Regions from separate parts of the Microbacterium pseudoresistens genome, predicted to be linked through region 2. Evidence: predicted binding sites of a transcription regulator. Region 2 holds the regulator's gene; the other holds the start of a gene.
What was found. The regulator HspR, encoded in region 2, represses chaperone genes until heat shock. The targets are predictions, from matches to a motif close to AAGTTGAGTCNNNNNGACTCAACTT.
Positions count from the first base shown of each region.

Region 1 (11,523 bases), 250 kb from region 2:
GCGAACTGCCACACGCCGTCCCACACGGTCAGCGCGGCGCCCGCGACGATCGACGCGAACACCCGATACAGGGTCAGCGAGGTGGCGTCGTTGATGAGGCTCTCCCCCGACAGCACCGTCATGATGCGGCGCGGAAGACCGAGCTTGCGTCCGATGGCGGCCGCCGAGACCGCGTCGGGCGGCGCCACGATCGCCCCGAGCAGCAGGGCGCCCGGGAGGGTGAGCTCGGGCATGATCCACCATGCCACCAGGCCCGCGGCGACGGTGGTCACGAGCACGAGGCCGATGCCGAGCCGACGGATCTGCGGCATGCTGCGCTTGAAGTTGACGAACGAGACATCCAGCGCCGCGGAATACAGCAGCGGCGGGAGGACGAGGTTCAGCAGCACGTGGCCGTCGATGGTGATCTCGTGGATGAAGGGCAGGAACGAGGCCAGCAGGGCGACGAGGGTGACCAGCAGGGGTGCGGGCCAGCCTCTCCATCGTGCGAAGGCGGAGACCGCGACGGCGCCGACGATCACATAGAAGAACTCGACATCCATGTCGAAAAGGGTACAGAACCGTGACCTTCCCACGGCGGGATCAGCGGGAATCGGACATGGCCCGGGAATCTGCGGCGCTCGCGAGGCGTTGGCGATGAGGATGACTCCCGCACTCTCCGTCCTCGACCTCGTGCCCGTGCGCACAGGGCAGACCAGCACCGAGGCCGTGGCCGCCTCGCTCGACCTCGTGCATCGCGCCGACGAACGGGGGCTGCGCCGCTACTGGTTCGCCGAGCACCACAACATGCCGGCCGTCGCCTCCACCGCCCCGCCCGTACTCATCGCCGCGGCGGCGGCGCGCACGAAGCGCATCCGGGTGGGCTCGGGCGGCGTCATGCTGCCCAACCACGCCCCGCTCATCGTGGCCGAGCAGTTCGCCGCACTCGAGGCGCTGGCCCCTGGCCGGATCGACCTCGGCATCGGCCGGGCGCCGGGCAGCGATCCCGTCATCACCCAGCTGCTGCGGGCATCCGGCGCGGCGGGCGACGTGGAGCGTTTCCCTTCGCACGTTCAGGACATCGGGATGCTCCTATCGGCCGAGGGCGCGACGGTGGAGTTCACCAGCGGCGGCACCTACTCCGTGCACGCGACCCCCGCCGCGACCGGCACCGCCGAGGTGTGGCTGCTCGGCTCCAGCGACTACTCCGCGCAGCTGGCCGCCTCGCTCGGCCTGCCCTACGTCTTCGCCAACCACTTCTCCGGCGCGGGGCTGGAGCGGGCGCTCGAGCTGTACCGCGGCGGGTTCCAGCCGACCGAGGCGCATCCGCATCCACTGACCTTCGTCACCGTGAACGCCGTCGCCGCGCCCACGGCCGAGGAGGCCGAGCAGCGCGCACTGCCGCAGCTGCGGATGATGGCCCGGCTGCGACTGAACCGCCCGCTCGTCGCGCTGGAGACCGTCGAGGAGGCGCGGGCCGCGCTGCAGGAGAACCCGGATGCGCAGGAGCGGCAGATCATGGACGCCGCCCGCGCGCGCTGGCTCGTCGGCACCGGCGAGACGGTCGCGGCAGAGCTGCGCGCCTTCGCCGAACGGCACGGGGTCGACGAGATCATGATCTCGCCCGTCGCCGGGTCGTTCGACGCCGAGCCCCGCGACCGCGCCCCGGGCCGCGTGCAGACGGTCGACCTCGTCGTCGACGCGCTCGACGGCTGAGCCGCGCTCACCCCTTGACGGCACCCCCGAGCCCGGCCGAGCGCAGGAACACCGACTGGAACGCGAGGAACATCGCGATCGGGATGAGCGTGGCGATCGCGAGCGCGGCGAGGAAGACGTCGAGCTCGGTCTGCGACTGCACGGCCGGAAGCCGCACCGACAGCGGCTGCACGGCGGGGTCGCGCAGCACGAGCATGGGCCACAGGTAGTCCTTCCACGCCGCGATGATCGCGAACACCGACACCACGCCCAGGATCGGCTTCGACATCGGCAGCACGATCGACCAGAACAGCCGCACCGGGCCCGCGCCGTCGGTGCGCGCCGCCTCGAACACCTCTCGGGGCAGCGCATCGAAGAAGCGCTTGACGAGCAGGATGTTGAAGGCATTGGCCGCCATCGGCAACCACACGGCGAGGTAGTTGTTCAGCAGCGATTGCCCGATCAGCGGCGGATGCACGATCGTCAGGTACAACGGCACGAGCAGCACGACCCCGGGGATGAACAGGGTCGCCAGCACGAGCCCGTTGAGGATGGGCGCGTAGCGCGGTCGCAGCACCGAGAGCCCGTACCCCGCGGTCGTGGCGACGAACAGCTGGAACAGCCAGGCGCCGGCGGCCAGCGCGATCGTGTTCCAGAAGTACTGCGAGATGCCGATGTCGTTCCATGCGGCGGCGAGATTCTGCCAGTCGATGCCGTTCGGCCACAGCGCGAACGGCTGCTGCAGGGTGTCCTGCGTCGGGGTGACGGCGGCCTTCATGAGCCAGAGGATCGGCCCGAGCCCCGCGATGACGAGCGTGACGAAGAGGAAGACGTGCGTGAACGCCATGCCCGTGCGGATGCCCGGCTTTCGCCGATCGGATGCCGAGACGATCGTGCGCTCGGCCTCGGCATCCGCCGGGCGGGCGGTGCGGGCGGTGCGGGCGCTCATGCGGTGCTCCATCGGGTGGTGAGTCGGAAATACAGGGCGCTGAGCAGCGCCAGGGCGATCGCGAGCAGCACCGACACGGCGGTGGCCTCGCCGTACGCGCCGCCCAGACTGTTGCGGAACGCCTTGTCATAGATGTAGAGCAGGATGGTCCTGGTCGCGCCCGCAGGGCCGCCGCCGGTGAACAGGAACGGTTCGAGGAACACCTGCGCCGTCGCGATGATCTGCAGGATGAGCATGATGAACAGGATCCCGCGCAGCTGCGGCAGGGTCACGTGCCACACCTTGCTCCAGATGCCCGCGCCGTCGACCTCGGCGGCGTCGTAGAGCTCGGGCGGCACGCCCAGCAGAGCGGCGAGGTAGATGATGATCGATCCACCAGCTCCGGCCCACGTCGCCTCGAGCACGAGCGAGGGCATGGCCTGCACGGCGTCCTGGATCCACGGCTGCGGCGGGATGCCGACCACGCCGAGCACGGTGTTGAAGACGCCGTTCGCATCGGCGGAGTAGAAGAACTTCCACAGCAGGACGGCGACGACCGGCGGGACCACCACAGGCAGGTAGGCCAGCGCCGAGTACAGGCCCTTGGCTCGGCGGACCTCGCTCATGAGCACGGCCATGAGCAGCGGCACGGGGAAGCCGAACAGCAGGGCGAGCGCGGCGAACCACAGCGTGTTCATCGCGGCCTCGCCCAGCAGCGGATCGGTGAGCACCTTCGCGTAGTTGGCGAAGCCGACCCAGTCCGCCGTGATCAGGTTGGTCTTCTGCAGGCTCATCAGCACCGACTGCACGATGGGCGACCAGCTGAACACCGCGAACACGACGATCATCGGCGCCAGGAACAGCAGGTTCCACAGCCCGCCGCCGCGGTACCAGGTGGCAGGCGTGCGCCGGAGCCGCGCGCGAACGCGCGGCTCCGGCGACGTGGGGGTCCGAGCCGTCACTGATCCAGCAGCGCCTGCGCGTCGGACTGCGCGTTCTTCAGCAGGGCGTCGATATCGGCGTCCTGCTGGGTGAGCACGGTCTGCACGACGGTGTCGAGCAGGGCGTAGACCTCCTGCGTCTTCTTCTTCGGCTCGCCCACCGGCGTCTGCTCCCAGATGTCGTCGATGAACGCACTCATCTGGTCGCGCGGTACATTGATGTACGGCTCGATCCAGGTCAGCGACTCCTCGTACTGCTCGCGGCTGAGCACGGGCAGCAGCGGGGTGCCGACGGCCTGGCCGGAATCGGCGAGCGTCTTGGCATCGGCGACCGCAGCATCCTCGTCGAGCAGCTTCTGCATGTAGTACCAGTCGATCCACTCGACGGCGGCATCGACCGTCGTCTCATCCGCCGTGGGGCTGATCACCGCGACATCGCCGCCGCCGAGGGTGCCCGGATCGTCGCCCTCGACGGGCACGACTCCGAGGCCGTACGTCTCGGGCGCCATGCCGAAGTCGCGCACGAGGGCGGTGTACACGTCGGATCCCGACGTGTACATGCCGAGGTTGCCCGCGGCGAACTCCTGGTTGATCGTGCCCCAGTCCAGGTCGAACCGGGCCCCGAACGATCCGTCGGTCCACCGCACGTCGTGCAGGAACTGCAGCGCCGCCTTCGTGGCGTCGTTGTCGATCGTCGAGGTGGCCGAGCCGTCGGCCTCGTCGACCTGGGTGCGACCGCCGCGGGCGACGGTGGCCGCGGTGAGCTGCCAGCCCCCGGTGTTGTTGGCCGCCATCTGCGCGTACCCGGCCTTGCCGGTCTTCTCGGTGATCTGCTTCGCGTACTCGCGCACCTCGTCCCACGTCGTGGGCGGGGCGTCGGGGTCCAGACCCGCTTCGGCGAACAGCTCGCGGTTGTAGTGCAGGCCCATGGCATACGCCTGCCGCGGGAAGCCGTAGAGGTGGCCGTCGTCGCCGGTGACGCCGTCGAGGATGACGTCGTTGAAGGCATCCGTGTAGCCCAGGCGCTCGATGGCGTCGGTCACGTCGGTGAGCTGGCCGTTCTCCAGCAGCGTCTTGGTGTCGGTGAAGGGAACGGTGAAGACGTCGGGGAGAGAACCGCCCGCCAGCTGCACGGCGAAGGTCGGCCCCTCCCATTCGTATTCGACTCCGATCACGTCGATGTCGGGATGCTCCTTCTCGAACTGCTCCTCCTGCGCGGCGAACGCCTCGTACGCCGCGGCGTCGGCGCCGGGCGGGAAGGTGGCGACGCGCAGCTGCACGCGGCCGTCGCCTGCTCCCGCCTGTCCGGTGCCGCAGCCGGCGAGCAGTCCGGCGGCGGCGAGCAGCACCGTGCCGGTGAGCAGGACCTTTCGTGGTGACCTCATCGTCATACCTTTCGTGTGCGGGCGGCGCGTGGTGCGGTCACGCCGGTGATCCCAGATGGTCGGCGCCCGCGAATGCGGACGCCCCCTGCAGCCAGACGGCGGTGTCGCCTGGCAGCAGGTGGTCGGTGAGCTCGTCGCTGGCCAGCACGGCGGATGCGGCCGGAGGCAGCGGGATGGGGGCCTGGCCCATGTTCAGCACGCAGGCGAGATCGCCGCGGCGGAAGGCGAGCACGTCGTCGCCGAGGCCCTCGATCCAGGCGAACGATCCCGAGCGCAGCGGCTCGAGGGTGCGGCGCAGGTGCAGCGTGCGACGGTACAGCGACAGCATCGACGACGCGTCTGCGTCCTGCGCCTCGACGGTGCGGGCCGCCCAGTCGTCCGGCTGCGGTAGCCACGGCTCGCCGGTGCGTCCGAACCCGTACGGCGGCCGGTCGCCCGACCACGGCAGCGGCACACGGCATCCGTCGCGGCCCGGATCCACCCCGCCGGAGCGGAAGTGCATCGGATCCTGGATGCTCTCGCGCGGCAGATCCTCGACCTCCGGCAGGCCCAGCTCGTCGCCCTGGTAGATGTACAGGCATCCGGGCAGCGCCGCGACCACGAGGCTCACGGCCCTGGCGCGCCTCGTGCCGCGCTCCAGGTCGGTGGGTGTGCCGAAGCGCTTGTCGAGAAAGGCGAAGCCCGACTCCTCGCGCCCGTAGCGGGTGACGGGGCGGGTGACGTCATGGTTGGAGAGCACCCACGTGCTCGGCGCGCCCACGGGCGCATGGGCGTGCAGGGTGCGCGCGATCGACTCCCGGAACGCCGCGGCGTCGTACGGCTGCGTCATGAAGTCGAAGTTGAACGCCGTGTGCATCTCGTCGGAGCGCAGGTAGGCGGCGAAGCGGTCGACGTCGTCGAGCCAGATCTCGCCCACGAGCACGCGCGGCGGCGTGTAGCCGTCGGCGACCCGCCGCCACGACCGGTAGACGTCGTGCAGCTCGTCGCGATCCTGGGCGGGATGCGTGCCGTCGGCGCTCTCGCCGACCTCGGGCAGCGCCGCATCCTTCACCAGCAGGGCCGCCGAGTCGATGCGCACCCCCGCGACGCCGCGGTCGAACCAGAACCGCAGCACGTCCTCGTGCTCGCGGTGCACATCGGGATGGTTCCAGTTGAGGTCGGGCTGCTCGGGGGTGAACAGGTGAAGGTACCACTCGCCCGGGGTGCCGTCGGCGCCGACCGTGCGCGTCCACGTGCTGCCCTGGAAGCTCGACTCCCACCGGGTGGGGATGACGGAGCCGTCCTCGCCGCGCCCGGGGTGGAACCAGAACCGCTCGCGCTCGGGCGAGCCGGGGCCCGCGGCCAGCGCCGCGCGGAACCACGGATGCTCGGCGCTCACGTGGTTGGGCACGACGTCGATGATCGTGCGGATGCCGAGCTCTGCCGCATCCGCGATGAGCGCCTCGGCGTCGGCGAGCACGCCGAACCAGGGATGGATGTCGCGGTAGTCGGCCACGTCGTAGCCGCCGTCGGCGAACGGCGACGGATACCACGGGGTGAACCAGAGGGCGTCGACGCCGAGCGCGGCCAGGTACGGCAGCCGCTCGCGCACGCCGCGCAGGTCGCCGATCCCGTCGCCGTCACCGTCGGCGAAGCTGCGCACGTACACCTGATAGATCACGGCGGTGCGCCACCAGTCGTCGGCGTGGCCGGTTGCCTCGGTGTCCATCGTGCTCCTCGATCGGGCGATCGGATGATCGCTGCGACAAAAGTAGCTTTCCGGATACTTAAATGCAAAAACGTAACGAACTTACGTAATTTGCTGATTATTGCAGGGCGACGCCGTGCCGCCGTGTTCATTCGCCGAGGTCACGGACCGGGGATCAGCCCCGCAGAGGCGCCGTCGACCCGCGGAGCACGAGCTCGGGCTCGAAAAGCAGCTCATCGGTCGCGCTCGCCGTGCCCGCGATCTGCGCCAGCAGCAGCTCCACGGCGGCGCGCCCCATCGCCTCGATCGGCTGGCGCACCGTCGTCAGCGGCGGCTCGGTGCAGCTCATCAGGGCGGAGTCATCGAAGCCCACCACCGACACCTCACCGGGCACCGAGACGCCCCGCCGACGGGCGCAGCGGATGGCGCCGAGGGCGAGCGGGTCGCTGGCGCACACGATCGCCGTGGCGCCACGGTCCAGCAGCTTCGCCGCCCCCGCCTGACCGGATTCGAGCGCGTAGTTCCCGTGCACGACGAGGCTGGAGTCGAGCGGGTCGCCCAAGCTCGCGAGCGCCCGCTCGGCCGCCGTGCGCTTGCGCCGCGACGGCACGTGATCGGAGGGGCCGAGCAGCAGGCCGATGCGTCGATGCCCGAGCTGATGCAGGTGCGAGACAGCCTGCTCGCCCGCCGCCGCGTCGTCGGCCGCGATCGCGGGGAACGGCAGGCTCTCGACCCGCGCGTTCACGAGCACGGTGGGCAGGTTCACCTGCCGCAGTCGGTCGTAGTGCTCGTGCGGAGCATCCGCCTGGGTGTACAGGCCGCCGAGGAAGATCACGCCCGACACGTGCTGGGCCAGCAGCAGATCGACGTAGTCGGCCTCGGTGATGCCGATGCCCCCCGCGTTCTGCGTGCAGAGCACGGGGGTGTAGCCGTTCTGCGCGAGCCCGCCGCCGACGATCTCGGCCAGGGCGGGGAAGATCGGGTTGGTCAGCTCCGGCGCCACGAGCCCGACCAGGCGCGCGCGCTCGCCGCGCAGCTTGGTGGGCCGCTCGTACCCCAGCACGTCGAGCGCCGTGAGCACGGCCTGCCGCGTGGCCTCCGAGACCCCGGGCTTGCCGTTGAGCACGCGAGAGACCGTGGCCTCGCTCACGCCGACCTTCTGTGCGACCTCCGCCAACCGTCTCGTCATGCGCACATCCTATGCAAACCGCTTGCGCGCCGACGCAAAAAAACGATTCTGAGGTGTTGCTCGGAATATCCCTCGCGTTGACGCGTTCAGATTGATAAGACTACGCTCAACTTTGTAAAGTTGATAGCAGCCAACGCAAGTTTGACTGTCCGTCCGATCAGGGAGAACCAGGATGCCTGACAACACGACGCCGAACGACGGCACCAGCGCGTTCGACGAGTTCCTCGCCCGCTACCTCGCCGGCGAGCGCGCCCACGAGCAGCGCTCCATCGACCTCGCGCGGTTCCTCAGCGCACGCACGCAGGAGATCCTGCAGCGCGCGGGACGCTTCGCGCTCGAGCGCGGCCAGCGCGAGCTCGACGCCCTGCACGTGCTGAGCGTGCTCGTGCGCGACGACTCCGTCGCCTCCGCCGTCGCACGGATCGGCTCCGACGCGGGTGCGATCGCACACGCCGCCGAGGCGGGCCTTCCCGCCGCCTCGGAGGCCGCCGACGTCGACGGCGCCGTCGTGACGCCCTCCGTGCAGCGCGCCCTGTTCCACGCGTTCCAGGTCGCGCGCGCCTCCGGCTCGACCTACGTCGACCCGGAGCACCTCTTCTTCGCCCTCGTGCTCGCGCAGGACACCCCCGCCGGGCGCACGCTGGCCGACGCCGGCGTCACCGCCGAGGCGCTCACCCAGGGCGCCCGCGAGACGGTCACCCCCTCGGGTGCGCCGGCGACGGGCGCGGATGCGGCATCCGGCACCGCCTCCGAGACGCCGATGCTCGACCGCTTCGGCACCGACCTCACCGCGCTCGCGCGCGAAGGGGCGCTCGACCCGGTGATCGGCCGCGACGACGAGATCGAGCAGACGATCGAGATCCTCAGCCGCCGCACCAAGAACAACCCCGTGCTCGTCGGCGAGGCCGGCGTCGGCAAGACGGCGATCGTGGAGGGTCTGGCGCGCGCGATCGTCTCCGAGGCCGTGCCCGAGCAGTTGCGCGGCACCCGCGTGGTTGCGCTCGACCTGCCCGCCATGCTCGCCGGCGCCCGCTACCGCGGCGACTTCGAGGAGCGCCTCACCGGCACCATGGACGAGATCGCCGCGCACAGGGGCGAGATGATCGTCTTCATCGACGAGGTGCACACCGTCGTCGGCGCCGGAGGCGGCAGCGAGGGCGCCATGGATGCGGGCAACATCCTCAAGCCCCGCCTCGCCCGCGGCGAGCTGCACCTGGTGGGTGCGACGACGCTGAAGGAGTACCGCACGATCGAGAAGGACACGGCCCTGGAGCGCCGTTTCCAGCCGGTGAAGGTCGGGGAGCCCTCGGTGGAGGATGCCGTGGCGATCCTGCGGGGCCTCGCCCCCGCCTACGCCGAGCATCACGGCGTGCAGTACACGGATGCCGCCCTTCGCGCCGCCGTCGAGCTGGGCGACCGCTACCTCACCGAGCGTGTGCTGCCCGACAAGGCCATCGACCTCATCGACCAGGCCGGCGCCCGACTGCGGCTGCGTCTCGGGGTGCCCGCGGACACCGAGGCGCTGCGCGCGCGTCTGGCGGAGCTGGAGGCCGACAAGAACGCGGCCGTGAGCGCGGAGAAGTACGAAGACGCCTCGCGCATCCGCGACGCCATCGCCGAGGTGCAGGAGAAGCTCGATGGGGCGACGTCATCCGCTCCGGCGACGACCGCATCCGAGGATGCCCGATCCGACGAGGCCGTCGTCGACGAGGCGCAGATCGCCGCCGTCATCAGCCGCGCCACAGGGATCCCGGTGAACCGGCTCACCGAATCCGAGCGCGACCGGCTGGCCGTGCTCGAAGACGAGCTGCACGCCCGCGTGATCGGGCAGGACGACGCCGTGACCGCCGTGGCCAGGGCCGTGCGACGCAACCGCACCGGCATGGCCGATGCGCGCCGCCCCGTCGGATCCTTCCTGTTCCTCGGCCCCACCGGCGTCGGCAAGACCGAGCTGGCCAAGGCCCTCGCGGCGTCGCTGTTCGACGACGACCAGGCGATCATCCGCTTCGACATGAGCGAGTTCGGCGAGCGCCACACGGTCTCGCGTCTCGTCGGCGCCCCTCCGGGATACGTCGGCTACGACGAGGCCGGGCAGCTCACCGAGCGCGTGCGCCGCAATCCGTACGCGATCGTGCTGTTCGACGAGATCGAGAAGGCACATCCCGACGTGTTCAACCTGCTGCTGCAGGTGCTCGACGACGGGCGGCTCACCGACGGCCAGGGCCGCACGGTCGACTTCCGCAACACGGTGATCGTGATGACCTCGAACATCGGCTCCGAGTTCCTCGCTTCGCGCTCCGGGGCGCTGGGCTTCGTCGCCGACGGCGGCGGGGACACCGGCTTCGGCAGCGAGAAGGAGCTGCGCGACCGGGTCATGGGCAAGCTCCGCGAGGCCATGCGGCCGGAGTTCCTCAACCGCATCGACGACATCGTGCTGTTCCGCAAGCTCGACCAGACCCAGCTGGAGCGCATCGTGCGGCTCATGCTCGGCGCGACCGCCGCACGGCTGGCCGCGCGCGAGGTCTCGATCGACGTCACGGATGCCGCCGTGCGCTGGCTCGCCGAGCACGGCTACGAGCCCGAGTACGGGGCGCGTCCGCTGCGCCGACTCATCCAGCGCGAGGTCGACGACCGCATCGCCGACCTGTTCGTCACGGGTGCCCTCGGCGACGGCGGCGCGGTGACGGTCGATGCCGACGACACCGGGATCGCCGTGAGAACAGCCGCGCTGGCGACAGCGGCCTGATCGCCTCGGCGTTGCGGCGCACAGCGGCGGTGCTCCGGCGCACTACTGCGTCGGGGCACCGCTGACGAGGCTGCGCAGCCAGTCGCGCGCCTCGACGAACACGTCGTCGGCGTAGCGGTCGGGGTAGTTCACGATCTTGCGGTCCGCACGCGGGTACGACCCGAGGAACACCACGCCGGGGCTGAACCGGCGGATGCCGAGCAGCGCATCCGCCATCCGCTCGTCGTGGATGTGACCGTCGGCGTCGAGCACGAACCGGTACCGGCCCAGCGCATCGCCGATGGGGCGCGACTGCAGCAGAGACAGGTTGATGCCGCGGGTGGAGAACTGCTCCAGCAGCTCCAGCAGCGCGCCGGGGTGATCCTGCGGCAGCTCGACGATGAGCGACGTCTTGTCGGCCCCCGTGGGCGGAGCCGGGGCGATCGTGCGGGTGACGAGCACGAACCGGGTGACGGCGTTGTCGTTGTCGCCGATGTCGTCGGCGAGCACGGTGAGGTCGTGGTGGCGCACGATGCCCGGCGCGGCGACGGCGGCATCGGCGGGCAGCGTGCCGTCGAGGATGCCCAGGGCCGAGGCGACGTTGCTCGCCGCCGGCACGTGCTGGTGCGAGGGCAGCGTCTCGCCGAGCCAGCGGTGGCACTGCGCATAGGCGACCGGATGGGCCGCGACCACGCGCACGTCGTCGAGCGCGGTGCCGGGGGCGGCCACGAGCATGAAGTCGACCTTGACGAGGTACTCGCCCACGATGCGCAGGCCCGGCAGCGTCGCCAGCGCGTCGAGCGTGGTGGTCACCCCGCCCTCGACGGAGTTCTCGATCGCGATCATCGCCGCGTGGCTGCGGCCCTCGAGCACGTCGGCGAGCGCCTCGCCGACGTTGTGCACGGGCCGCCAGTCCTGGCCGCGCGCCTCGGGCACCTGATCCAGGGCCGCCTCGGTGAAGGTTCCCGCGGGTCCGAGATAGCTGTACGTGCGG
Region 1 covers NZ_JACCBH010000001.1:1,530,888-1,542,410, reverse strand. Annotated here, with positions in the region: gene BKA02_RS07610 (cation:proton antiporter) at 1-542, opposite strand, end outside; gene BKA02_RS07605 (LLM class flavin-dependent oxidoreductase) at 637-1,695, shown strand; gene BKA02_RS07600 (carbohydrate ABC transporter permease) at 1,703-2,623, opposite strand; gene BKA02_RS07595 (ABC transporter permease subunit) at 2,620-3,564, opposite strand; gene BKA02_RS07590 (extracellular solute-binding protein) at 3,561-4,928, opposite strand; gene BKA02_RS07585 (glycoside hydrolase family 13 protein) at 4,966-6,636, opposite strand; gene BKA02_RS07580 (LacI family DNA-binding transcriptional regulator) at 6,791-7,804, opposite strand; gene BKA02_RS07575 (ATP-dependent Clp protease ATP-binding subunit) at 7,977-10,550, shown strand; gene pheA (prephenate dehydratase) at 10,593-11,523, opposite strand, start outside.
Region 1: the regulator HspR is predicted to act here: its motif matches at 7,893-7,917, upstream of BKA02_RS07575 (ATP-dependent Clp protease ATP-binding subunit).

Region 2 (11,523 bases):
CGGCGCGACGCAACCGGTTGACGTTGCCGCCGAGGCCCGGGGCCGTCGCCCCGATGGGGGTGACGCCGTCCCACCCGACCGCGTTCAGCATCGAGCCTGCGAGGGTACCGTGCACATCGACATCGCTCGTGTTCTCGATGCGGATCTGCACACCGGCACCCGGGAGGCTGCTGAACTCGACGTCGCCCGGCTCCATCGGATTGAAGTACCGCAGCGTCACCGCCACCGGGCTGCGCTCGTCGGACAGCGCCACCTCTGCGAACGGGTACGTTCCCGAGAATGCCGCGTTCCGGAACGTGCCGACGCGCTCGGCCGCGTCGCGCATCCATTCGGGTACCTCGCCGTCTGTCACGAGCGGTGCGGCCGGATCGTCTTGCGGAGTCCCCTGGAGCATCGCGGTGAAATCCACCGGCGGCTCGATCTGCGTCGCGCGGATCCAGAATGCGGTCCCGGGGAGCGCGCCCCGATGATTCGGCTTTCCCGTCAGCTGCCACTGGCGCATGGAACCGTCCGCCGCGACGGCGAATCCACCGGTGCCGATGCCTCCGACCGGCATGGCCAACGCCGGCGCTTCGGTGTGGGCGAGGCCCTGATGCAGCAGAGAATCCTGATGCAGCAGAGAGTCCTCGTGCGGCAGCGAAGGGGTCTCGTCGGGATCGGTCATCGTAATCCTCGTGTGGTGTGCGTAATGGTCGGCAGGGCGCGTGATGTGACGGGGGCGAGTTCGGGAAGACGCACGCCCACCGCGGGCAGAACCGTCCAGGCGGCGGCGAAGGAGAGCACGACCGCGACGGCGGGGATCAGGACGAGGGCGCTGGGCGCCCAGGTCGTCGACGCCCAGGTCGCGGCGCCGAGTGCGACGAGCACGGCGACCGGGGGGATCGGTCGGCGAGCAACCGCGTAGAAGGCGGCGACGAGGATCGAGGACAGCGCTTCGGATCTCACCGTCGACAGGGGAAGAGCGACGGACACGACCAGCACGGCCACCCCGGTGAGGACGACGCCGACGATGCTCACGAACGAGAAGGCCGGCATCGTCGGCGTGATCATCGCCGCGCATGCCGTCAGGCTCACCGTCGCTCCCGGCCCACCGATCAGAAGGAGCGCACGGCCGTATCGAACCGCCGGCGAGGCCACCTGCGCGTCGAAGACGTCGGTGCTGATGCGTGCCATCGCCCACCCCGTGGGCACGGCGGTGAGAACCGCGGCGATGAGCGGCGCGAGCACCGCGAACCCGCCGGGCAGGCCGCTCGATGCGACGAGAGCGAGCATGAAGAGCGCCCCCGCGACGACCAACCGCGGCAATGCCGACCACAGCGCCGCCGGAAGACGCAGCAGAATCGGATCGATCCTGCGCGGCGCTGCCTCATACGACACGGTCACCCCTTCAGCCCCGTCGCGGCGACGCTCTCGACGAACTGACGCTGGAATGCGAGGAAGAGGATCAGCAGCGGCAGCACGACCATGGTGATCGCGGCGAACACCACGACGGCGGGTGCGGCCCCGAACCCGTTCTGGAGCACGACCAGACCCAGCGGGAGGGTCATGTTCTCCGGACTGGCGAGGAAGATCAGCGGTGCGAAGTAGGCGTTCCATGACGCCTCGAAGCCGAGGATCGCGAGCGCGGCGATCGCCGGGCCGGACAACGGCAGCAGCATCCGGAACAGGATCCATCCGTGTCCGGCGCCGTCGATCGTCGCCGCCTCGTCCAGCTCTCGCGGAATGGTCTTGAAGTACTGCGTGAGGAAGAAGATCTGGAAGACGTTGACGAGTGCGGGCAGCCACAGCGCCGCCAGCGTGTCGACCAGGCTCAGCTCCCGCATCATGATGAAGATCGGGATGATCAGCAGCTGGGCCGGCACCATGAGCGCGGAGAGCATGATGACCAGGAGCGTCCCGCTCCCGCGGAATCGGATGCGCGCGAAGCCGTACGCCGCGAGCAGCGAGAAGAACAGCGACCCCGCGGTGCTGATGACGGCGACGATCAGCGAGTTGAGGAACTGCTGCCCGATCGGCATCAGTTCGAAGACCTTGCCGAAGTTCTCCATCGTGAACGGTATCGGCAGCCACTTGGGCGGTGACGCGAATGCCGCGGCGCGGTCGGTCAGGCTGGTCATGACCAGCCAGATCAGCGGCGACAGCATGAGCACGCCGAAGATGAACAGGATGACGGCGACGATGCGGTCCGCCGCGTGCCTGCGCGTGCGCCGCGACCGGTCGACGCGGGTCAGCAGGTCCGGTGCGCCGACGATCTCGTTGGTGACAGTCACGATTCGAACACCCACTTCCTGCGGCCGAGGAACTGCAGCAGCGTGACGGCCATCACGATCACGAAGACGAGGAGGGCCACGGCCGCCGCATACCCCATGTCGAAGGCCTGGAAGCCCTTCTCGTACAGGTACATGACGATGGTCTTCGTGGAGTTCTGCGGCCCGCCCCGGGTGATGATCTGGATCGGGTCGAAGATCTGGAAGGCACCGATGAACGTGATGATCGTGGCGAAGAACAGCGTGGGCGACATCAGCGGCAGCGTCACGTTCCAGAACGTCTGCCAGGCCGTCGCGCCATCCGTCTTCGCGGCCTCGATCAACTCGCGCGGAACGGTCTGCAGGCCGGCCAGCATGATGATGAAGGTGAATCCGAGCGTGTGCCAGAGATCGATGAAGATGATCGCCGGAAGCGCCCAGGCCGGGTCTGCGAAGAAGTTCGGAAGGTCGATCCCGATCATCGCCGCGTACTGCGCGACGTAACCGAAGGTCGGATCGAGCACGTACTTCCACAGCAACGACACCGCCGCCCACGAGATGAGGAACGGGAAGAAGATCGCCACCCGGAGGAAGTAGCCGAAGGCGCGGCTGATGATGCGGTTCACCGCGATGGCCAGCAGCAGGCCGAACAGGAGGTGCGTCACCACGGATGCGGCCGCAAAGACGAACGTGTTCATCAGCACCGTGGGCAGCACTGGATCCGAGAACAGGTCGACGAAGTTCTTCGCGCCGACGAAGCTCGGCTCGGTCAGCAGATCCCACTTGAACAGCGCCAGGGCGATGGCGAAGACGAACGGTCCCGCAATGAAGACGAGGAACAGCAGCAGCGCCGGGCTGACGAAGAACCATCCTGCGATGGTGGTGCGGCGGCGCCGGAGCGATGCCCCGGGCCGCCGCACCATCATGGCGTCACTTGCTGCCGACAAGGCCTTCGAGCTCCTTCTGCGCCTTGGACAGCGTCTCCTGGGCATCGCCCTGACCGGAGATGATCGTCGTCCAGGTCTCTTCGATCAGCTTCTGCGCCTCAGCGCCGCGATCGATCGACGGGATCGGAGTGGCGAAGTCCATCGCCTCACTCAGTCGCACGCTGTGCTCGGGAGCGTCGTCGGTGAAGAAGCTCGACACGGCGACGGAGTCGCGCGCCGGAACGATCGTTCCGCCGACGCTCGCGAAGTACTGGCTGGCCTCTTCCGACATGAGGAACTTGATGAACGTCCAGGCCGCTTCCTTGTTCTGGCTGTTCTTGGTGATGTTCCACGCGTCCCATCCGACGGGCGATCCGTTGCCGACCTTCGTCGGCCAGTTCACGAACACGGTGTTCTCCACCATGTCGAGGTCGCGGATCGCGATCGTGGGCCAACGGCCTCCGTTGATGATCGCGAGCTTGTCCTGGGCGAACGCGGCGTTCGTGTCGAACTGGCCGCCGGGCTCGGGAGCGAGCCCTTCTTCGACGAGGCTGCGGGCGAACTCGGCGGCTTCGACGGCCTCAGGGCTGTCGTAGGTCGGGGTCTCCCAGTCATCGGTGAAGGTGCTCCCGCCGTTCGTGGTCAGCCACGGCATCACGGTATCGAAGTATCCGGAGCCGGCGGGGAGCATGTACGCACCCGTCTTCTCCTTGATCTGCTGGGCGGCGGTGTGGAACTCATCCCAGGTCCAGTTGCCGTCCTCGGGGATGGCGACTCCCGCCGCCTCGAACACCCGCTTGTTCAGGTACATCCCCATCGTGTTGTAACCCCCGGGGATGAAAACGGTTTCACCATCGGGGTCCGATGCGTAGGTCTCGTTGAACTCCTTCAGCCGCGGGTTGATGTCGTTCCAGTAGTCGTCGACATACTTCTGGTCCTCCTTGATGAAGGGCGCCAGCGGCTCGAGGACGCCCTTGGAGGCGAACATCCGCTGACCCTCGGTCGCGACCTGGATGATGTCGATCTTCTGACCGCCCGCGAGCCGGGTGGCCACCGTGTTCGAGAAGGTCGCCCAGTCGCCGCTCGGGATGCCCTGTGCCTTGAGCTTGATGTCGGGGTATTGCTTGTTGAACTCCGCGAACAGGGAGTTGAAGGCCTTCTGCTGGTCAGTGTCGCCCATGTAGACGAAGGTCAGGTCGCCGCTCTCCGGATCGCCCGCGGCGCCACCGCCGCCGCCCCCGCCGGAACAGCCCGCCATCAAGATCACGGATGCAGCGGCGGCCGTGATCGCAAGTCCAAGCCTCTTGGTGTTCTTGTGCATCTGTCCCTCCTCAGGAACGCGACTCCTCGGTGAGTCGTTGCTGTGGCAGGCCCCGTCGACCTTGACGTGATCGAAGACCCGTGGTGGTCTCCGACGACCTGCACGTCAGATTAGACGAAATCGATTTCAAGCACAACACCGACCTGAAGTCATTCGATCCTGTCCAGTTCCGCGGAGAACCAGAAGACGTTGTACGGCCCCCACAACGAGAGGGTGAAGTAGATCCGGCGGCCGTCGTCGTCGACATAGCGCGGATTCATGTACGGCGAGTAGAGCCCGTCGTACTGATCCCCCGGGACGAGCACGAGCGGATCACCCCACGGCCCCCACGGGGTCACGCCTTCGCGGATGATCGCGTCACCGCCGTCGGAGTATGTCATCAGCCACCGCTCGAGATACGACGACCACACGACCGAGAGCTCGCCGATCGTCCCCTCGACCACCGGTGCTGCCTCGCTGAGCTCCGTGCTCCACATCGGATCCCCGTCATCCGTGCCCGCGAAGTACTCGTACGCCGCTTGCGATTCGACCGACTCCGGAGTCGCGGGTACGCGCATCAGATGAACGTTGCCGAATCGCCCGGCCGGGATCGTCCACAGATACACCCAGTCCCGCGCCCCGTCAGAGACCTGAGCCGCCGCGAACTGGACGAAATCCGAGTCGCCCGGCCACTGAACCCCTTCCACCTGCTCCCAGGTCTCGCCGTCATCGTGCGACACGATCAGTGCGGCGTAGTTCGCATCCCAGTCGCCGGCCGCGCCCCAGTGCTTCACCGACATGTACGAGACGTAGATGTTCGACCCGACGGTGAAGCCGTAGGTCGGGATCTTCGTCACCTCGCCGCCCGCATCGTTGCCCTGGTGATCGCCCTCGATCAAGGGCGCGGCGATTCCGAGGGCATCGTCGACCCAGCCGTCGAACTCGATGCCGTCGGCCGGGTCGTCATCCGTCGTCCACGCCCCTGTGTTGGAACGCCACATGTCTCCCTGCCCGCCGGTCGAGTCGGGATCGCGCTCGCCGAACGTGTCGCCGAACAGGAACAGCGTCCGGTCGCCGACGTTGACCATGGAGCCGAGATCCGTACCGGCCACCATGACCGACTCGGTGTCGTTGATCGCACCGGGCCCCGTGAGCTGCGCGATCTCGGTGAGCTCGGACACGCCGCCCAGGACGAACGGTTTGTCGGGGTTCGGATCAAGCGTCACCTGATCGGTGGAGCATCCGGACAGTGCCATCAGGGCGACGGCCGCAAGCACCGCCGTGCAACAAGACCTGCGCATCGGATCACACTCCCTGGGATCGGATCAGAAATCGATTTCAACAGATCCGGAGGGCAACTTCAACCATCTAGCCGCCACTCTCACCCCTGCGGATCGGCACCCGACGCGGACTACGTAGACTCTCTCCAGGGGCGGGAGGCGTGCTCCCGCAGTGGGAGGCGACTGGACGGTGAGGGCTCGGACCGTCGTCGCCCTGGCACGCCTGCTCACCGCCGCCGTCTGCCTCATCGCTCTGACGCATCGACTTCTGTGGGGTCTGGGCTCGCAGACAATCGCGGGCGAGAACTTCTTCGCCTATCTCACCGTGCAGTCCAACATCGCGCTGATGCTGCTGCTGATCGCCGCCGGCATCGTCGCCTTCCGGCGCGCCACCGATCCGCGGTGGGTCACGGTGGGCCTCGCACTCGTGCTCACCTGGACCATCACCGCCGGGATCGCCTTCGCGCTGATCGTGTGGCAGGCCGAGCTGCACGGCATCCGCATGTACGTGCCGTGGTCCGATCTGCTCATCCACTACTGGCTGCCGGCCTGCACGGCGCTGGGATGGATCGTGAGCCCTGGGCACCGGCGCGTGCCGTGGGTCGTCGTGCCGATCTCGCTCGTGTTCCCCCTCGTCTGGGGCGGATTCACGATGTGGCGGGGCACGCTCATCGGCTGGTATCCGTACTACTTCCTCGACCTGCGTCAGGTGAGCGGATTCGGGGAATTCGCCGCCACCTCGGCGATCGCGCTGGCGATCTTCGCCCTCATCGCGTCGATCCTCGTGTTGATCAGCCGCATCCGGCCGCTGCACTGGCAGGGGGTGCCCCGGCGCGCCCTGCGCCGGGCGCGGGCACTGCGCGCACGCGGGCGCTAGCCCCGCTCGATCTCGCTCGCCTCGATCTAGCTCTCGTCGGGCTCGGCGGTGAAGCGCGCGAGCGATTCGGCGGCCGCGGCGAGCACGGCGGCGTCGTCGAGCTCGGCGAAAGCCCCGGCGGCATCGCCGCCGACGATCCCGACGAGCACGGGATCGCCGGTGACCGCGCTCAGGTTGATCCAGGTGCGCACGACAACGGGCGCGGGTTCGTCGTCTGCGGCGTGGCCTGCGCTCTCCTCGGCCGCCTCGCCGCCGGATGCGTCCGCCGCGCTCTCGCCGGTGTCGACGAGGTGCCACACGGCGGCCTCGGTCTGCCAGAACGGCTCGTCGAACCGCATCCACACGGTCTCGATGCGTCCCATCCCCAGGGCGGAGATGGCACCGCGGTAGGCGAACGGCAGCGGCGGGTCGAACTCGATCCCCTGCTGCTGCAGCACGCCGAGCGGCGCGGTGACGATCGCCCGATCGAACGACAGCGACTCCCCCGTGCCCAAGCGCAGGCTCAGCCCCGAATCGTCGTAGGCGATGCGCGTGACCGGCGACGACAGCGTCAGCTGCACGCCGTCGAGCGACTCGGCGATCACCGAGGTCGGATCGCCCAGCGGTGCCGCCAGCTCCAGGGTCGGAAGCACGGGCGGGAACCACGCCGACGCTTCGTCGGCCTCGGCGCCGGAGAACGCGCTGCAGTAAGCGAGCGTCGCCTGCAGGATCGGGTCGTCGAGGTCGGCGCCGGTCTCGGCGAGCGCATCGGCGAGCGAGACGTCGGCGGGGAGGTTCTTCGCCGCCTCGACCGCGCCGGCCAGCGGATCCTGGCCCGACGGCTCGACGGCGATCTCTGCGCCGTCGTCGCCGAACCAGCCCTCGCCCTGCAGGTCGGCCACGCGGATGCCGATGTCCTCCAGTCCCGCGCGCAGCTCGTCGTCACCGCGGCTCAGCAGCCAGCCGCCCAGCTGCACGGTCACGGGCCAGGCGTCGTCGGTGATCGCGTGGGTGCGACCGCCCGTGCGATCACGCGCCTCGAAGACGGTGACGTTCACGTCGGCGGCTGCCACACGCGCCGCGGCCGCAGCCCCGGCGAGACCCGCGCCGATCACGGCGATCCGCTCGTCGCCACCGGCCACGGCCAGCAGATGGTCGGCCGCGCGCTTGCCCGAGCTCACGGCGCCGCGCATGGTTCCCGGGGCGTCCTCGTCGGTGGCTTCGCCGGCGAGGAAGATGCGCTCGGACACCGGCTCGGCGAGCACACCGCGGAGCCCCGCCTGGGCGCCGACCGGCGTGATGCTCGCCGCGCCGCGAGAGAACGGATCGGCCGACCACGCGCTGCGCTGAAACGCCGCCGGGGTCGGGATCGGACTCGGCGGCGGCGTCGGGGTGGGCTTGGGCGTGGAGGTCTTCGTGGGTGTCGGCTCGGGCACGCACGACGCGAGCAGCACGGAGACGGCGCCCATTCCGGCGCCGACCAGCAGCGTACGGCGCGTCATCCTCATCGTCAGCCAGCCTATGCCCTCGGGCCGGATCCTGACCGCGAGACGGCATCTGCGTCCCGAGACCATGCGCGGATCACGCGGTCTCGGGCGGGAGGCGTCGTCTCGCGGGTTCGGGCAGGAAGGGTTCGGGCGGGACGGGTTTCGGCGGGAAGGATGCGGGGCGATCAGTCCCGCGACGAGTCGTCCGGATCATCGGCGGGCGCCCGACGCGGGCGCCACAGCACGATCTCGGTGGAGCGGCGGATGCGCCGGCCCGACGGCACGGTGACGATCGAGCCCTCCGCTCCGGCGGCAAACACGCGCACTCCGGGACGGTTCTCCCGCTCGCGGCGCAGCTCCTGTTCGAGCTCGGCGACGCGACGGCGAAGATGACGCGCCTCGTCTTCAAGGTCGAGCAGCCGGGCGATCGCCGGCAGGCTCATCCCCTCGCTGCTCAGCTGCGCCACCTCGCGCAGCTGAGCGATGTCACGTGTCGAATACCGCCGCGATCCGCCCCGCGTGCGCCGGGGCACGACGAGGCCGATGCGGTCGTACTGCCGCAGCGTCTGCGGATGCATGCCCGCCAGCTCGGCGGCCACGGCGATGGCGAACACCGGGGTGTCGGCATCCATGTGCTCAGCCATTGTCGATCATCCCCGCGCCTTCGACATCAGGTCGGCGCGCGGGTTCTCGGCGGGCGCGGCCTCACGGAAGCGCTCCAGCGCCTCCTTCGCCGCGGCGTCGAGGTGCGAGGGAACGGCCACCTCGAGCTGGGCGAGCAGGTCGCCCGTGCCCTTGGTCGACTTCACGCCACGGCCCTTGACCCGGAGCACGCGGCCGGAGGGCGTACCAGGCGCCACCTTGAGCTTGACCGGATCGCCGCCCAGCGTGGGCACCTCGATCGTCGCACCCAGCACGGCCTCGGTGAAGGTCACCGGCACCGTCACACGCAGGTTGAGCCCATCACGGGTGAACACCGGATGCGGGCGCACCGTGACGAGCACGACGATGTCGCCCCTCTCCCCGCCGTCCGGAGACGGCCGGCCGCGGCCGCGCAGACGGATCTTCTGCCCGTCTTTCACCCCCGCCGGGATCTTGACCTTGAACGGCTTGCCGTCCTCTCCCTGCAGCGTGATCGTGTCGCCGTTCACCGCCGTGGCGAAGTCGAGCGTCGTACGCGCGGTGACATCGGCGCCGCGCTGCGGACCGCCGAAGCCGCGGTAGCCGCCGCTGGACTGCCCGAACCGGCCCGAGCCGAAGGATCCGCCCCCGCCGCCCTGGTTGAACATCGAGAAGATGTCGTCGAAGTTCGCGTTGCCCTGCCTGCCCTGGTTGAACATGCTGAACACGTCTTCGAAGCCGCCACCCCCGCCGGAGCCGCCCGCGGTGAACCGTGCACCGGATCCCATCGCGCGGATCTGGTCGTACTCCGTACGCTGCTCCTTGTCGCTGAGCACGGCGTACGCCTCGCTGATCTCCTTGAACTTCGCCTCCGCGGCGGTGTCGCCCGGATTCGAGTCGGGATGGTACTTGCGCGCCAGCTTGCGATACGTCTTCTTCAGATCCGCATCGGAGACGTCTTTGGAGACGCCGAGGATCTTGTAGAAGTCCTTGTCGAACCAGTCCTGGCTAGCCATCGATCACCCCTCAGTCGGCGGGAACCGCGACGACGACCTTCGCCGGGCGCAGCTCCACGCCGCCGAGGCGGTAGCCGACCTCGACGACCTCGAGGATCGTCGCCTTCTCGGCACCGGGAGTCGGCTGCTGGAAGATGGCCTCGTGCTGCTGCGGGTCGAACTCGTCGCCCGCGGCGCCGTATGCCTCCACCCCCAGGCGCTCCACGACCGAGCGCACCTTGTCGGCGATCACGGCGAAGGGCGTGCCCTCCACGAGGTCGCCATGCTGGCCGGCGCGGTCGAGGTCGTCGAGCACGGGCAGCAGGCCCTTCGCCGCCTCGCCCTTGGCGCGCTCGATGTCGATCGCGCGCTGCTCCTCGGTGCGCCGGCGGTAGTTGGCGTACTCGGCCTGCAGGCGCTTGAGGTCTGTCAGCAGCGCGTTCTCGGCATCCGCGAGTGCGGCGTCCTCCGCCGCGGCCTCCGGCGTCTGCTCGCTGGCGAGGATGTCGTCCACCGTGAGCTCGTCATCCGCGCCCTCGCCGTTCGTGCCCTCATCGTTCACGCTCTGGCCCGCGGCGTCCGTCTCCGGATCCGGCGCGGGGCCGGAGGCATTCGCCTCCGACCCCTCACGCGGCTCCTCGACGGGCTCGTTCTCGTCGAAGTGCTTGTCGGTCATTACTTGCTCTCGTCCTCGTCCTCGACGACCTCGGCGTCGACGACATCCTCATCCGCGGAGCCCTCCTCGGCCGGTGCGCCCTCGGGCGCCCCGCCGGCGGCCTGCGCATCGGCCTGGGCCTGCGCGTAGATCGCCTCGCCGAGCTTGGTCTGCGACTGGTTGAGCTTGTCGAACGCGGTCTTCACGGCGTCGTCGTCCTCGCCGGCCAGGGCCGTCTTGAGGGCCTCGACGTCCGCGGCGACCTCGGTCTTGACGTCTTCGGGCAGCTTCTCGTCGTTCTCAGTGAGCAGCTTGTCGATCGAGTACGCCAGGCTCTCGGCCTGGTTGCGCACCTCGGCGGCCTCGCGGCGCTTCTTGTCGTCGGCGGCGTTCTCCTCCGCCTCGCGCACCATGCGGTCGATGTCGTCCTTGGACAGCGACGAGCCGCCCGTGATCGTCATCGACTGCTCCTTGCCCGTGCCCTTGTCCTTGGCGGACACGTGCACGATGCCGTTCGCGTCGATGTCGAAGGTGACCTCCACCTGCGGCACGCCGCGGGGAGCGGGGGCGATACCGGTGAGCTCGAACGTGCCCAGCGGCTTGTTGTCGCGGGTGAACTCACGCTCGCCCTGGAAGACCTGGATGGCCACCGACGGCTGGTTGTCGTCAGCTGTGGTGAAGGTCTCGCTGCGCTTGGTCGGGATGGCCGTGTTGCGCTCGATGAGCTTGGTCATCATGCCGCCCTTGGTCTCGATGCCGAGGCTCAGCGGGGTGACGTCGATGAGGAGCACATCCTTGCGCTCGCCCTTGAGGACGCCGGCCTGGAGTGCCGCGCCCACGGCGACGACCTCATCCGGGTTGACGCCCTTGTTGGCCTCCTTGCCGGTCTCGCGCTTGACGAGCTCGGCGACGGCGGGCATACGGGTCGATCCGCCCACGAGCACGACGTGCGAGATGTCGCTCACCTTGATGCCGGCCTCGCGGATGACATCCTCGAACGGCTTCTTGGTGCGGTCGAGGAGGTCCTTGGTGAGGTCTTCGAACTTGGCGCGGGTGATCGTCTCGGAAAGCGACACCGGGCCGTTCTCGGTCAGCGACAGGTACGGCAGGTTGACGCTCGTCGAGGTCGACGACGACAGTTCCTTCTTGGCCTGCTC
Region 2 covers NZ_JACCBH010000001.1:1,278,752-1,290,274, reverse strand. Annotated here, with positions in the region: gene BKA02_RS06375 (GH116 family glycosyl-hydrolase) at 1-664, opposite strand, end outside; gene BKA02_RS06370 (hypothetical protein) at 661-1,377, opposite strand; gene BKA02_RS06365 (ABC transporter permease subunit) at 1,380-2,270, opposite strand; gene BKA02_RS06360 (carbohydrate ABC transporter permease) at 2,267-3,193, opposite strand; gene BKA02_RS06355 (ABC transporter substrate-binding protein) at 3,177-4,493, opposite strand; gene BKA02_RS06350 (glycoside hydrolase family 183 protein) at 4,643-5,773, opposite strand; gene BKA02_RS06345 (Pr6Pr family membrane protein) at 5,943-6,629, shown strand; gene BKA02_RS06340 (flavin monoamine oxidase family protein) at 6,656-8,110, opposite strand; gene BKA02_RS06335 (heat shock protein transcriptional repressor HspR) at 8,281-8,739, opposite strand; gene BKA02_RS06330 (DnaJ C-terminal domain-containing protein) at 8,746-9,732, opposite strand; gene BKA02_RS06325 (nucleotide exchange factor GrpE) at 9,743-10,387, opposite strand; gene dnaK (molecular chaperone DnaK) at 10,387-11,523, opposite strand, start outside.